DNA from 2 places in the Paenibacillus sp. EC2-1 genome. Region 2 is predicted to be linked to the other one. Evidence: predicted binding sites of a transcription regulator. Region 2 holds the regulator's gene; the other holds the start of a gene.
What was found. The regulator Rex, encoded in region 2, represses fermentation and respiration genes when NADH is low (regulators of the CRP and FNR family bind a similar motif). The targets are predictions, from matches to a motif close to TTGTGAAATATTTCACAA.
Positions count from the first base shown of each region.

Region 1: ACK8P5_RS24150 (cytochrome ubiquinol oxidase subunit I) is a predicted target of Rex. The motif match lies at 6,664-6,681, and genes of this name have one in related genera.

Region 1 covers NZ_CP186006.1:5,137,790-5,145,765, forward strand. Annotated here, with positions in the region: gene fumC (class II fumarate hydratase) at 1-442, opposite strand, end outside; gene cydC (thiol reductant ABC exporter subunit CydC) at 648-2,429, opposite strand; gene cydD (thiol reductant ABC exporter subunit CydD) at 2,426-4,177, opposite strand; gene cydB (cytochrome d ubiquinol oxidase subunit II) at 4,177-5,190, opposite strand; gene ACK8P5_RS24150 (cytochrome ubiquinol oxidase subunit I) at 5,177-6,583, opposite strand; gene ade (adenine deaminase) at 6,858-7,976, opposite strand, start outside.
Region 2 covers NZ_CP186006.1:2,158,896-2,166,871, reverse strand. Annotated here, with positions in the region: gene ACK8P5_RS10285 (AAA family ATPase) at 1-260, opposite strand, end outside; gene ACK8P5_RS10280 (hypothetical protein) at 253-786, opposite strand; gene ACK8P5_RS10275 (DUF5590 domain-containing protein) at 1,031-1,462, opposite strand; gene ACK8P5_RS10270 (amidohydrolase) at 1,578-2,879, opposite strand; gene ACK8P5_RS10265 (redox-sensing transcriptional repressor Rex) at 2,866-3,519, opposite strand; gene dinG (ATP-dependent DNA helicase DinG) at 3,556-6,414, opposite strand; gene ACK8P5_RS10255 (tetratricopeptide repeat protein) at 6,558-7,190, opposite strand; gene panD (aspartate 1-decarboxylase) at 7,309-7,692, opposite strand; gene panC (pantoate--beta-alanine ligase) at 7,685-7,976, opposite strand, start outside.

The DNA of each region.
Region 1 (7,976 bases), 2.5 Mb from region 2:
TATGCATTGCCGTAGGGAAGGTGTCGTTCGAGCTTTGTGATTTATTGACATCATCATTCGGATGGATGGTGTGTGAGAGGCCTTTCTCTTGGAGCAACTGATTCCCCCGGTTAGCAATCACTTCATTCATATTCATGTTGGACTGAGTGCCACTACCCGTCTGCCATACGACAAGAGGGAAATGATCATCCCACTTTCCACCTCTAATCTCATCAGCCGCAGCTGCGATGGCACCTGCTTTATCCTTATCCAGCTTTCCAAGCTTGGCATTAACTGTGGCCGCACTCTTCTTCAGAATAGCGAAAGCCCGGACAATCTCAACTGGCATCCGTTCCGTACCAATCCGGAAATTTTCGAAACTCCGCTGAGTTTGGGCAGCCCACAGCTTATCTGCTGGTACCTTGATCTCACCAAGGGTGTCTTTCTCAATACGGTAATCCATTTCATTATCCTCCTCTGGCATAAATAGAATGATGCAGTACTCATAAATATTTTGAAAAACAAGTAATTCTTACGAAGTCTTATCATTCTCTCTTACCCTATTATGGCACAGTCTCAACCTATAAAGACCTGTACAAAGACCATATGTAAAAAAGAGAGCCATCCCAAGAAGGGCTGACTCTCTTCATCCATTATCATATCGTTTATTACACAAGTGGACGATCTAACTCATACAGATGGCGATAGCGTGGATAACGCTCAAGCAATTGTGCATGCGTGCCGCGCATGACAATACGGCCCTCTTCCATAAATACAATCTCATCCATATGCTCTACACCAACCAGATGATGCGTCACCCAGATCAGCGTTTTGCCCTGCAGGCTTGTAAACATCGTGGACAATAGTTCACGCTCTGTCTTCGGATCAAGCCCGACTGTCGGTTCATCGAGAATAACAACCGGTGTATCCTGCAGCAAAATACGCGCTAATGCTACACGCTGCCGTTCTCCGCCAGAGAAACGCTGTCCGGTCTCCTGCATTCGGGTTTCAAGCCCTTCTGGCAAAGATTCTACAAGATCTCCAAGCCTCGCTCGCTGAACAGCATCTCGAAGCGCTTCATCGGAAGCATCTAATTGACCCAAACGAATGTTATTCGCAAGCGTTGTGTCAAACAGATGTGGGCTTTGATTCAGTACGGACACGACCGAAGCAATCCCATCTCCAAAAAGGGAAGCATCCGTACCATTGATCGTAACGCGCCCTTTTGATGGGGACAATACGCCTTGGATTAGACCCAATAGTGTTGACTTACCTGCACCAGACCTGCCAATCACAGCTACCTTGGACCCTTGATTAATGCTTAGTGATAGCTCACTAACAGCACTAACAGCCATCTGGTCAGAGGCCACACCACCGTGTCCTCCGTAACGGAAAGACACATGATTTACATCAACGTGAACTCCGCCCTTCGCAATAGCCGATGCTTCCTCTCTAGTCATACCATGCTCGTTATTTCTATCCACATCTGCTCTCGGAACTTCTTCCTTGATCGCATTTAACCGCTGAATAGACTGCTCATACTGAGGAATCCGTTCTATCGCTTCAGAGATTGGCAGAAATGCATCCATTAACGGAAACACAACAAGCACAAATGCAGCGATAAGCGTAACATCAATACGACCATCAGCATATTGCTGACTTGACCATACGATCATAGATAGCACAACGGCAGCCACGACACACTGACTAATAAAACCGCGAACCCGGCCCCATCGTTTCAAGGATCGATCTGTACGGTCTACACTCGCTTCATCTTGTTCATAACCCGTAAGGAAATCCTGTTGACGACCGCTGATGAACCACTCACCCATACCAAGCACGGCATCCGTGAGTTTCTGATAGAGCGCAGCACGCTCCTTCTTCATGGCAAGGTTCTTACGCTTCGTTATAAGCAGTGAAGCAATTGGCAAGATAAACAGTAGGAGAAACACGTAGGCAGCCATGAGCAGTGCAAACATGGGATCGAATAAGCCAATCGCAATAATAGCACCACCATAGAGCACCAAGGCAACGATGGCTGGGAACACAGTTCGGATGTAAACATCTTGTAAGTGTTCAATATCATCAGCAAGCACACCAAGCAGATCACCTGTCTTAAAGCGAGTGGAGAAACGCAGTGCCTGGGGCTCCAACAGATGATATAACCGGACACGCATTTTGGATAGAATCCGCAAGATCGTATCATGTCCCACTAGCCGCTCGACGTAGTGAACAACTGCCCGACTAATCCCAAAGGTTCGCACACCAACAACGGGCACATACACCATCAGGATATTCTCCGGTCTAAGTGCTGACTTCGAGATCAAGTATCCCGAAGTAAACATGAGCATCGACGCGGACAGAATGGTCAGCACACCTAGGATCACAATCAGCAGAAACCGCCAGAAATTAGCCGTTACATACGGACGAAACCACTGTTCCTGCTTCAATGTACTCCCTCCCATTGCGATGTGATGAGGCCGTAATACACACCTTTACGTGCCATTAACTCTTCATGTGTGCCTGATTCAGCAAGCCGTCCCTGATCCATCACCAGAATGTAATCCATTTCCGTCATCCAGTGAAGACGATGCGTTGCAAGGAATACCCACTTATCTTTAAAGAGCGAGGCTAACGTCTCTTTCAGCTCATACTCGGTTTCGATATCCAGATGCGCGGTTGGCTCATCCAGTAACAGAACAGGACGCTGACTTAAAAAAGCCCTTGCCATAGCAACCCGCTGCGCCTGTCCTCCACTTAAACTGCGACCCCCACCGCCAATCATTTCATTCAATCCGTTGGGCAGTGATTTAACCAAGCTGGACAATCCGGCTGCTTCCACAGCCCGCTCCACCTCTTCATCAGAGGCATTCGGAGCATAAAACCGAATATTATCAGCCAGTGAGCAGCCGAATAAATACGGATGCTGAGGAATATAGGTCATATGGCTGCGCCATTCTTTAGAAGCGGTATTGCGGAGCTTTACACCATCTAGAACAACTTCACCACTGCTCGGCGCAAGAAATCCACCTAAAATATCAATAAGTGTAGATTTACCTGCTCCACTCTCCCCAACAATACCGATCGATGCTCTACCCTTTAAGCGGAAGCTAACGTCCGCTAGAGATGCAGGTCCTTCCTCGTCATGATGCATACCTATACCAGACAAGCTCAGCTCACTATCTTCCTTCCACGTCAGCTGAGGCAAAGGCTCATTGTCCACTCCCGTCCCTGTATCCTCATTCAACCCTTCACTAGTCTCATCCTTGATCATCTCTTGGATCGCTTCACCTGCTTGTTTGCCGTCTAATGTAGCGTGGAAATCCGCCCCTACCATACGAACAGGCAAGAAATATTCAGGTGCAAGAACAAGAATCGTCAGTGCAGGCAGCAGATCCAGACTGCCATGGATGAGCCGTAGTCCGAGATTTACAGCTACCACTGCAACAGACAACATCGTGAAGAAATCGAGTGCAAAAGACGAGAGAAAAGCAACACGAAGTGTACGCATTGTAGCCTTTCGATAGCTCTCACTTACCTGCCCTATGCTCTCACCGTGTCTCTTGCTTTGACCCAGAAACTTCAGCGTCACAAGTCCACGGAGTGAATCTACAAAATGATTGGACAACATACGATACGTATGCAGCTGACGCTCTGTCTGCTTACGTGCAGCAAGGCCAACCAGAATTAGAAATACGATCAGAATCGGCATCGTCACAAGCAGAATGACTGCTGAAATACGATCAATATAGAATACATACAGCCAGACCAATGCAGGTGTAAAAGCGACCCCCATCATACGGGGTATGGTCAGTTCTACATACTTTCGAAACTTGGATATACCCTCTAGCACAAGCGTAACCACATTACCTGTTCCTTCGGACCGGACAAATCTTGGGCCCATATGGAACAGCTTATCCATGAGCTGCTTTCTCAGGTCCGTGCCCGTTTCCTCCGCGAACCGTTGTGCCACGCCCTGTTGCACGAGTCCAATACCGTGACGTGCCAGAAAAGCAAGCAGGAACAATACCATTGTCATGTATTGTTCCTGTAAAGAGGATCCGGCAAACAGGGCGGAGATAACCTCCGCCAACCATTTTGCCTGTAATATGATGGCCATGCTTTGTGCCAGGGTACATATGGCAACGACGAGAAAAACCGTCTTAACTCCTTTGTATCCCAGCAGATCTTTACCCATCAGTACTCTAAATGCTCCTTCTCATGTACCCGTTTATGGAAAACGAAGTAACTCCAAATTTGGTATCCCAGAACGAATGGCAGCAGCGTTACTGCCACAATGGTCATAATCTTCAAAGAGTACTGTCCTGAAGCGGCATTGTGAATCGTCAGGTCGAACGCGCTGTTGATCGAGCTGATCATTACGCGCGGGAACAACCCTATGAATACGGACATCACGGACAGAGCAATAACGGCTCCAGTCATACCGAATGCCCAGCCATCTTTTTTAATTTTCATGAAATAACCAGCTAACAAGAATGCAATCACACCGACAACCAGCATGATGGATAATAATCCACCACGAACCTCAAACACATCTGTCATGAAATACGTCATGATTCCAAATAGAAGTAGCAGTGCAGCAACTGGGATCAACAAGCGACGAGCCATAATGCGAGCACGTTCTTGCAAATCACCTACAGTGCGAAGGGTTGTAAACATCAATCCATGCAGTAAGCATAGCATAACAACGGTCACCCCGCCTACTACGGTATACAGATTAACAACATCGAAGAATCCAGCTTTCATCTGCATGGCTTCGTCAATCGGTAGACCTTGAATCAAGCAGGCAAATACGACACCTAGTAAGAATGGTGGCAAGATGCTTCCCGTGAAAATTGCGATATCCCACACCTTTTTCCACCGTGCATTCCCGACTTTACCACGAAATTCAAAAGCAACTCCACGTCCGATCAAAGCAAGTAAGAGGAATACTAGTGGAATATAGAAGCCACTAAAAAGCGTTGCATACCAATTCGGGAAGGCGGCGAACATCGCGCCACCTGCCGTGAGTAGCCATACTTCATTCGCATCCCAGAAAGGACCAATGGAGTTAATGAGAACTCGCCTTTGGCTATCATTTTTGGCTAAGAACTGTGTAGACATACCTACACCGAAGTCGAAACCTTCCAAGAAGAAAAACCCGATAAACAGAACGGCAACTAGTACGAACCACAACTCATTTAGAGACATTGCCGTATCCCTCCTTATTGAATGGGTCAGCTGCGTTGTGATCGTCTTCTTCCGCAGCAAATGGCCCTTTCTTAATTACTTTAACGAACAGATAAGCCATTACCGCAGCCAATACAGCGTAAATCGTGCTGAATGCAATGAGTGAGAACAGGATGGAACCTGCGCTTACATTCGGTGAAATACTATCTGCTGTCTGAATTAATCCGAAAACAGTCCAAGGTTGACGTCCAATTTCTGTCATAATCCATCCAGCTGTATTTGCGATGAACGGCAGTGAAATACTAAACAGCAATGCATACCAGAACCATTTGCCTGCTTTTTCTACTTTCTTACGGAACGTCAGCCATGCGCCATACAAGCCCAGCAGAATCATAGCGGAACCCGCAGCAACCATGATACGGAAGCTCCAGAATGTCGTGCGAACTGGCGGAATGTAGTCCCCAGGTCCGTACTGCTGCTCATACTGTGCCTGCAATTCTTTCATCCCGATAACTTCACCAGAGAATTTGCTGTAGGACAGGAAGCTAAGCAGATAAGGAACTTTAAATTCTGCCTTATTTGTCTGATTCTCCGGATCAATCGAGGCAACAACCGTCCACGGAGCCGGGTCATCACTCGTTTCCCACAAAGCTTCTGCAGCAGCCATCTTCATAGGCTGTGTATCAACCAAGTACTGTGCTTGTTGGTGACCGAAGACAGCAACGAGCACGGAAGAGATAAGTGCGACAATAATTGCAATGTTAAATGATTTTTTGAAAAACTCGATATCTTTCTTCTTAAGCAACTTATATGCACTAACACCTGTAATCAAGAATGCACCTGTAGCCAGTGCACCAAAGATCGTATGCGGGAACTCAACCAAGAGCTGACCATTTGTAATAATGGCTAGGAAATCATTCATTTCCGCACGTCCATTATTAATCTCAAATCCGACCGGACGCTGCATGAACGAGTTAGCAGCCAAGATCCAGAATGCTGACATCAGCGTACCGAAGGATACGAGCCATATGCTAAGCAAGTGAACTTTCTTGGACACACGGTCCCATCCGAAAATCCAAAGACCGATAAACGTAGATTCTAGGAAAAATGCAAGTAATGCTTCAATAGCAAGCGGTGCTCCAAACACATCCCCGACAAACCGGGAGTAGTCCGACCAGTTCATACCAAACTGGAATTCTTGCAATATACCTGTAACGACCCCGACAGCAAAGTTAATGAGGAACAGTTTCCCCCAGAATTTTGCCATCTTCTTGTATATTTCCTTGCCCTTGACGACATACATCGTCTCCATTATGGCAATCAGAAACGCCAAACCGATGGACAACGGAACAAAGATGAAATGAAAAATGGTTGTCGAAGCGAACTGAATTCGCGCGAGCATAACCGGATCCATAATATACCCCTTCCTTTTGGTCACGTATTAATGCTTCAAAATTTATCTTTAATTATTTTCGCAGACCGCCGTTATAAGAATTGTGATCTTTATCACATTTAAACAACTTGAAAGGGGTTAAATAGTTGTGAATTTGTGACGAAAATCACGTTGTTGTCAAAAATAAAAAAAGCCACCTATTAAAGGTAAATCTTATGACTATATTTGCTACAAAAACATGAGAAGAGTTGCCCAATCTTGGACAACTCTTCTGCCTTATCTGTTTAAACTTTACTTAAATTTCTGTCTCAATTAATTTGAATTCCGTCACATCAGCCAAGCCCCGGTTCGTAATACGAATGTCTGGAATGACTGGCAAAGCGATCAATGAAAAGGTCATAAAAGGTGCATTTAGTGGACAACCAAGCTCTTTCCAAGCTTCTTCCATTGCCACCACTTCAGCCGCTACGGTCTCAAGCGGACGGTCTGCCATAAGTCCAGCTACAGGCATAGCTACTTTGGCAAGCACCTTGCCGTCTTGCACAACAACCATCCCTCCGCCGCATGCAGCAAGTTCGTTGGCTGCAAATGCCATATCTTCAGGATTCGCCCCCATGACAAGCAGGTTATGGCTGTCATGAGCTACCGTAGAAGCTACGGCACCGGATTTGATCTGGAATCCATTAGCGAATCCAAGAGAAATCTGTCCTGTTCCTTTATGCCGTTCAATACATGCAATCCGAATAATATCCTGTGCCGGATCTGGCTGAATAATACCATCGACTACCGGAAGGGATGCCGTTACTTTAGCAGTACGAGCACTATTCTCAATCGCACCTACGACATTGACCTGTGTCTGATCCGCATGTTTTTTGCTACGGAGTAGAAAGTCATCGGCTACAAGTGGCCTTTGAAGTCGTACGGAGCTTCGAGCTTCGGCTGGATATTCATAAACCGGGAATTCCTTCACGATCTTACCGGATTCAGCAACAACCTCACCATCTGCAATAACAAGTGAAGGCATCATCTGTTGTAAGTCATCAATGAGCAGAATATCAGCCGATTTACCTGGCGCAATACTTCCAATCTCCTTATCCATTCCAAAGTAACGAGCGACATTGATTGTACCCATCTGAATCGCAGTAACCGGATCAACACCTTCTTCAATCGCTCGGCGTACAACATGATTCAGATGACCCAAGTTCAGAAGCGTCATTGGATATACATCATCAGTTACAAGGGTAATATTATCTGTACGTACCTTATCTTCTGTCACAACTTTTATAACTTCCTTCACGTCATGCCATGCGGAGCCTTCACGAATCATCAAATGCATACCAAGACGAACCTTCTGCAATGCCTGCTCACGGGTTACTGTCTCATGACAAGAATCCACACCCGAAGCTAAATAGGC
Region 2 (7,976 bases):
AGCGCTTCTCTTAGCTCCTGCTTGGCATTATCCTGGCCTCCAATTTCTTCAAAGGTCAGCTTCATGGGGGAGCCTTTCTTACGTTTACGATCCCCTCCCGCTCCTACTGCAATTCCCCCTTTCATCTTCGCGATGAAGAGAAGAGTTCCAACAAGCATACCCGCAATCAGAATCGGAACGATGTTCACACCAATAAAGGCCAGAAACACAAACAGGACAGGAATGAATCCGATGAATACTTCTTTGGACCACTTAGGCATGGTTCCACACCTCCACTTTGCCCGGTTGACGAGGCAAAATAATAAACTTACCAGACTTTCCATCAGATAAACTTACATATACGTTCTGATCATCAATCTGCGCAGTTGCTTTTAACTCAGGTGAGCGTTTTGCCAATTCATTCAAAGATGTCTGAATATCCGTGTATTGTTTATTATCCATCGCTTCGGCGACGGATAACATCGCATCATCCCACCACTCATTTAGCTGTTCTGATGAATGATCTTCAACCTCAATTTTTAATGCGCGTTTTCCTACGACCGCCTTACCTTCTTTGTTTATATGTTCAACCAATCCACGTAAATTCGTGTCTGGCTTTAAATCAAGTTTCAAAGTGACGGTATCTTGGTTAATATCAATTTGAGAGTTTTTTACGCCTTCATACTGTGATACCACATTGGCCAACGGATTCTGAAGAGCCATTTGCCGATACAGATACCATCCACCAAAAAGTACCGATGCCGAGATAACGACCGTCAGGACGATAGGAACAATACGTAGTTTCAATGAAGTTCCTCCTTGTTAAATAGATGATATATAGTCGGTCTATCTTATGATGCATATATAACGTATGTCTTCTTCTAACATATACTTGTATACGTTAAATACAAATATGAGTATATCACATCTTATATACTTTTTCATTTTCAAGCTGTGAAAATATTAAAAACTATTTAATTATTTTTTATGCAAACGCTTACATATATAAATCAAACACACCCCATCCTAATGAATGGAGTGTAATTATGCTTTACTGGTTCGGTAATGTAATGTCTTCGCCGATTGGACGACCATCCTGAAAACGGTAGAATCGGTATTTTGTTTCATTATTTAGGTTATACAGCAGCTGCCATACATACTCACCCTCATACATTCCAGGGACGAGCCGTTCGATTACAGCACCAGGCAAATCTGAATTGATCTGAGCTCTTATCTGCGCTTCAGACTTACCATCACTTAATAATTCTGTATGAACCGTGTCGGCTCCTCCGAATGGTTTATGCTCTTCTGTAAACTTAACCCATACAATAATGTCTTTGTTATCAACATTTTGACCTGTAATAACCCAATACAAACTATCCTTGTCCCAGACTGATTTATAAGTTTTATCCCTCTTAATCAGTCCACCATGTTCTTGAGCTGCTATAATAGCCGCATTTTCTTCTTTCCAAACATCAGACATGACATAAGAATAATAAATTTGACAAGCCAATAATATGAGCAGAATTCCAGAAACGCTGGAGAGTATCCACTTTGTTTTTTTCTTCAATCGGCGTTCCTCGCTCCCTTGTTATTCCCTAAAGGGTTAACAGCCGTTCGAACGCACTTTGGGCTTCACGGCGAATCTTCTCTTCATCGAGCGTTAAACAATTACCATTCTTGACGATCTGTTTACCATCGACCCATACATGTTCCACATCCTTCGCACTTGCTGAATAGACGGCATGTGATATGAAATCCGTGTGTGGTAAGAAATGGGCTTGATCCGTATTCAACGCAATAAAATCTGCTTTCATTCCTGGAGCGAGCGTACCAATTTCATCTAAGAATAGAGATTTAGCTCCATAGATGGTACCCATACGAAGTGCTTCCGATGCAGGCACTGCTGTCGGATCACCCGTAACACCTTTATGGATGAGAGCTGCTAAGCGCATTTCCTCGAACATATCCAGGTTGTTATTGCTAGCGGGACCATCTGTTCCTAAAGATACCGTAACGCCTGCTTTAAGAAGCTCTGGCACCCTCGCTACACCGCTCGCCAGTTTAAGATTACTCCCTGGGTTATGAGATACAGCAACCTTATGAGTTGCCAAAATTTCGATCTCTTCATCCGTTAAATGAACTCCATGAGCTACTAAAGTCGGTCTGGAGAATACACCTAGCTTTTGTAAATGAGCTACGGGTCTCAGACCATAATCCTGAACATTCTGCTGTACTTCTGCAGCGGTTTCGGACATATGTGTATGCAGTGGCAGATCCAGATCGTGTGCAACCTGAACAAACTTCTCAATGTAATCTGGAGGGCAAGTATATGGAGCATGTGGTGATATCATCGTTGTTATACGGCCGTCTGCTTTTCCATGCCAATCCTTGGCGAAAGCTGTAGCCTCATCCAATTTATGCTTCTGAACCTCTGGCGAACATAGTCCAATGACACCACGGGTTAACACACCACGCATGCCTGATTGTTCTGTTACTGCAGCGACCTGATCCATATGGTCGTACATATCCAGGAACGTTGTTGTGCCACCTTTTAGCATTTCAACTAGCGAAAGGGAAGAACCCCAATATACATCATTCGCTGTGAATTTAGCTTCCATTGGCCACATTTTCTCCTGCAGCCATACCTGAAGTGCGAGGTCATCTCCATATCCACGGAGAAGTGACATCGCTGTATGTCCATGTGTATTGATTAAACCGGGCATAAAGAAAAGATGCGTACCATCAATGATTTCAATATCGGCCTCGACCTGCGGTTCTTCTTCGCCAAGGTAAGTTATACGATCATTCTCGACGACCATATATCCACGCAGAATAGATTTCTCTTCCTGGAGGACAGCAAAGGTACCATTTTTGATCATCCACTTATGATTCGTCATGTTCGGCATCTTCCTTTCCATTAACTAAGTAATAGGCCAAACTTTGAAGGTCTGTCGTGAAATCCGCCGTATGGATGCGAATTTGTGGTGGAGCTTTCAGAATCGTTGGAGCAAAATTGAGAATCGCTTCAATCCCCGCTGATATCAAACTATCTGCTACAGCTTGCGCCTCGACATCGGGCACTGTAATAATACCGATCCGAATTCCCTTCTCCTTAATCGTTGAAGTCAATTCTTCCATAGGCTGAACCACAATATTGTTAATGGATGTACCCACTTTCGGAGTATATGCATCGAATATAGCAACAATCTTCATGTTATCTTTCAAGAACGCGTTGTAGTTAGACAAGGCATGACCAAGATTACCTGCACCAACAAGCACTACATTAATCTGCTGATCAAGCTTCAATATATGGCGGATTTTTTCAATCAGGTATGTGACATCATAGCCAATTCCCTTTCTACCGAAATCTCCAAAATATGCAAGATCCTTGCGAATCTGTGCTGGGTTCAAGTCTAGTTTTTGTCCTAACTCTTGCGAGGACACGGTTGCTACCTCCCGAACATGAAGTTCGTTTAGGTAACGTAAGTAAACGGGCAGTCTGCGTACTACGGCCTCCGAAATTTTTTCCGATTTCATGCATGCTCCCCCTAATAATAAACTCAAAATAATATTCTAATGTTCCTGTTCCTTCCCCATCCACTCCGTGATCCGAGAAACCATTTGCTCTGTTGGCATATGCTCCATCTTCGGTCCAGGTAGTGAATACAAGAAGTGCTTACCATAGTATGATTCAATTACACGGGTATCATATACAATGACGATTCCTTTATCTTGTGCTGTTCTTACAAGGCGTCCGAAGCCTTGTTTAAAGCGAATAACAGCCTGTGGCACAGATAACTTCATGAATGGATTCTTCTTTTGTTGCTGAAGTAATTCACTCTTCGCCTCAACAAGCGGATGATTTGGCGGTTGAAATGGCAAACGGACAATAGCAAGGCACGTTAGAGCCTCCCCTGGAATATCAACACCTTCCCAGAACGAACTAGTTCCCAAAAGAACGGAAGCACTGCTATCCTGAAACCTGCGAATCAGCTTCGTTCGACTCGTTCCATCCATGCCTTGTCCAAGAACAGCGATGTCACTAGATGACAAGGCTTCTTTCAAAGGCTCATATACCTGACGAAGCATACGGTAAGAGGTGAATAGCACTAACATGCGCCCCCGCGTCACCATGGCCGTATCTGACAGAGATTGGACCAAAGTATTTACGAACAAAGGATCTCCGACGGTTCCCTTTACGCTCGGAAAGTCTCTCGGAATTAACAATAATGCCTGCTCCCGGTAATTAAAAGGAGAAGGAAGTTGAACGGTGTTTAATCGTCCCTGTTCCGAAGCTTCTTGAAGTCCCAAGTTATCAATCATATACTGAAACGATTTATCTACAGATAGGGTAGCAGACGTTAGGATCACACTCTGTTTCTTATCAAAAAACAATTCCTTCAGCTGACTACTTACATCAACAGGCACCGCGTACATCTGCAAAGATTTGCTGCGGAAATTCCCATTGGCCTCCATCCAGTAAACAATACCGTCATCATTCAATGTCATAAAAAATTTCAAATTCTCACGATGGGAAGCCAAATCCTTAAAGAGCCCATTAATATCTGTAATCAAACTATCTGCACTATAATCATCCAGTTCTTCTCGAATCTCAGAAGTGAGCCGATCACCCTGACGAACCACTTCACCTAAGGTTACATATATTTGATTCTCAAGTTCTGTTAAGCTAACCCAATCCTTAGGTTTCTTAGAGGGCGATAGACGAAGTGTAAATTGCCCCACCTCACCTGAAGCATCTCCACGCTCAGGTAAAAGACCAAAAAGGAGATCATTTAGGCGATCCCAACTCTCCTTAACCGTTAGAAGATCAGGATAGATCCGATCAATGACTAATGTCCAATCCCCTGCCTTCTCATGTGCTGAGGTTTGAAGCAGTTGACGCAGTGCTGGCAGCTGTCCATTACGGCTATCCTTATATAGGCGAGTCAGCGTATGAACCACAGTGAAATACTTCAAGTTAAGCCCTAGATGCTTACCTGCCACATCCTCTAAATGATGTGCTTCATCGATGACAAGCCGTTCATAGGCTGGCAAGAGCTGATGATTCGCCTTCACATCGGTGAACAATTTCGAATGATTCGTGATGACTACATCTGCAATTCCTGCTTCGTGTTTCGCACGATGGTAGAAGCATTTACGGAACCACGGGCAGGCACGGCCTAAACAAGAGTCCGATTCACTTGCAACCGTCTCCCAGTAATCTCCACCCCGACCTCCAAGGTTAAGCTCTTCATCATCCCCTGTCTCTGTCTGTGCTAACCAGACAATCATCTGAGCAGATGTAATGATATCTTCTTTAGGTGTATTAAAATCTCTTCTGTTTATTTTATGTTCAAATTTTCTCAAACACAAATAATGCTGTCTTCCTTTGAAGACGGCGGCTTTAAACGGAAACGGTATTACCTTTGTCATTAATGGAATATCCCGTTCACGAAGCTGTTCTTGAAGGTTAATGGTATGTGTACTGACCATGACCTTCTGTTCTTGTTTCACACTCTGATATATGGAAGGGAGCAAATATCCTAATGATTTGCCCGTCCCTGTCCCCGCCTCAATCAGAAGATGCTTATCTTCTTCTAAAGCAGTCATGACTTCCTCGAACATAATGTCCTGAGCGTCACGGCTTTCATATTGAGGAAGCGTCTCTCTAAGATTGTCGCGTACTTGAGACATGTATTCATCAAAAGAAACATCTGCAAGCGGATTGTTCTCATTCTCAGCCCGTGGAGGCGCCATCTCCGTCCAATCCTCTATATTCAGAGCAAACTGGCGGAAGTATGTGAAGTTATCTGGTTCCTGAAGGGCTTGATTCTCTAAATTCACTCGCATTCCGTCAAAGAACCAACCTAGGTCACTGTCTTCATCTGCAAAAAGATCACTAAGTCGTTGAATCGTGATGAGCGGTAACTGATCAAGCTCTTCAAGACACTTCAAGAGCGCATATGCGGTAGCCAGTGCATCACTGTCTGCTTGGTGTGGCCGATCATGCTCAAAGCCAAAGTGGGATGATACCATCCCAAGCTGATACGATGTTAGTGATGGGAAACAAATTTTCAAAAAGTGTATCGTATCAAGAATCCGTCCGCTAAAAGGCAAATAGCCACAGCGGTCGAGTGCATTTTGTAAAAAATTAAAGTCAAAGGCCACATTATGACCCACAAGTACAACATCATCGAGCATTGGTACCAGTTCCATCATCATTTCCTCTAGTGAAGGCGCATCTGCTACATCACTGTCCGAAATACCTGTTAAACCTGTAATAAACGGTGGAATCGGAATCCCGGGATTGACATAAGAGCCGTAAACTCGGGAAATACTGCGATCTTCATCGATGATGGCCAGCCCCACTTGAATGATTTCATCGGCTGACTGGTTGCCCGTGGTTTCAAAATCCAATACGGCAAATTTCATGTTCGTATAAATCCCTTTCCTTCCAGTCTAAATAACAGCATAACAGAAGTCACGCCTTTTGAACATTATAGACATAAAAAAGACGATGCCGCAGACTCGACATAAGAACACCGAGTGGGCATCGTTTTTGCACAGACTCCTATTCATAACAGCGATATCAATTGACTTCCGTATTGCAGCTGACCACGGTTTTTGTGGCAAACTTCCAGGTTATTGAGTGGATCGGGAAGCGTAGGATCACTTTGAATAGCTAGTGTAAAATAATCCCGTGCATTCTCTGTCCTTCCGTTAATAACCTGAATACAACCCAGTGCATTATAGATCATAGCTTGCAGAAACCTTTTATCGTCTGCGAGTGGCAGAATCGACATTAGATAATCTGAAGCTTCTACCGTTTCACCCAAGTGCAGATGAGCCATCGCTTTATATAATCGGATCAGTAAACTCTCGGGGTAAACGGATGCAGCTACAGCAAACTGGGTAATTGCGGGCCTAAACATCAGCAACTTGTAGTAACCTTGACCGCGAATAAAGCTATCGAGCTGCAATTCAGGTGATTCAGTTGGCGGAAAAACCGGAGTTGTAGCTGCACTTTCACGGAATAAAGCCATTTTCTCTTCAAAATGAAGCCATTCGTCAATGATACCTTCGCTCATGCTCTTCAGCAAGTTCCAGTTATGAGCCAGCGCCTGTTTCTTGGGACCGTGTGCGGAAGGGTAATGCTTCACAATTTCATCTAACATGTTGTTCATTTCGTCGAATACATGCTGAAACATGGATTGCATCCCACCCCTAGCAGAAAAATGAGATCAGTGCGTCGTGCATGAGTTCATTTTTTGTTAAAGCGGACTTTTTCATTCTCGAAACAAGCGCTACATTTTGGAGTGCAGTTCTTTATCGAATCGTTGCATGAATCTCACGATGCTCGGTAATAATCGGTTTGTTAGCACCATCTACAATAACTACAGTTGGTTGATGGTTCTCATATTCTTCTTTGGACATCATGGCATAAGAAATAATAATTACATTATCACCTGGCTGAACAAGTCTTGCTGCCGCTCCATTCAGACAGATAACACCACTGCCGCGTTCTCCTGTAATAACATAAGTTTCAAGACGCGCTCCATTGTTATTGTTTACAATCTGAACCTTTTCATTCTCAAGGAGATCTGCTGCATCCATTAGGTCCTCGTCAATCGTAATGCTACCAACATAATTCAAATTAGCTTCCGTAACAGTTGCACGGTGGATCTTGGATTTCATCATTGTTCTAAACATGAGAAATACCCTCTTTCGCTTGGAATAATGCATTATCAATTAGTCTCGTCTTACCAAAACGTACCGCCAGCGCCATTATTGTCGTACTCCCCGAATCCGCAAGCCTTGTCTCATTCTCCACTGGGGTCAATTCTGGAAAAGAAAGGACCTCAGCATAGTCGATTACCGCAATGGACGATTCAGATATGATACGGCTTAGCAACTCACGCACTTCACCTGCTGTTTCAACGGTTCCATTCTCAAGCTGTTCCAAAGCCGTCTTCAAGGACTTCGACAGAACGAGT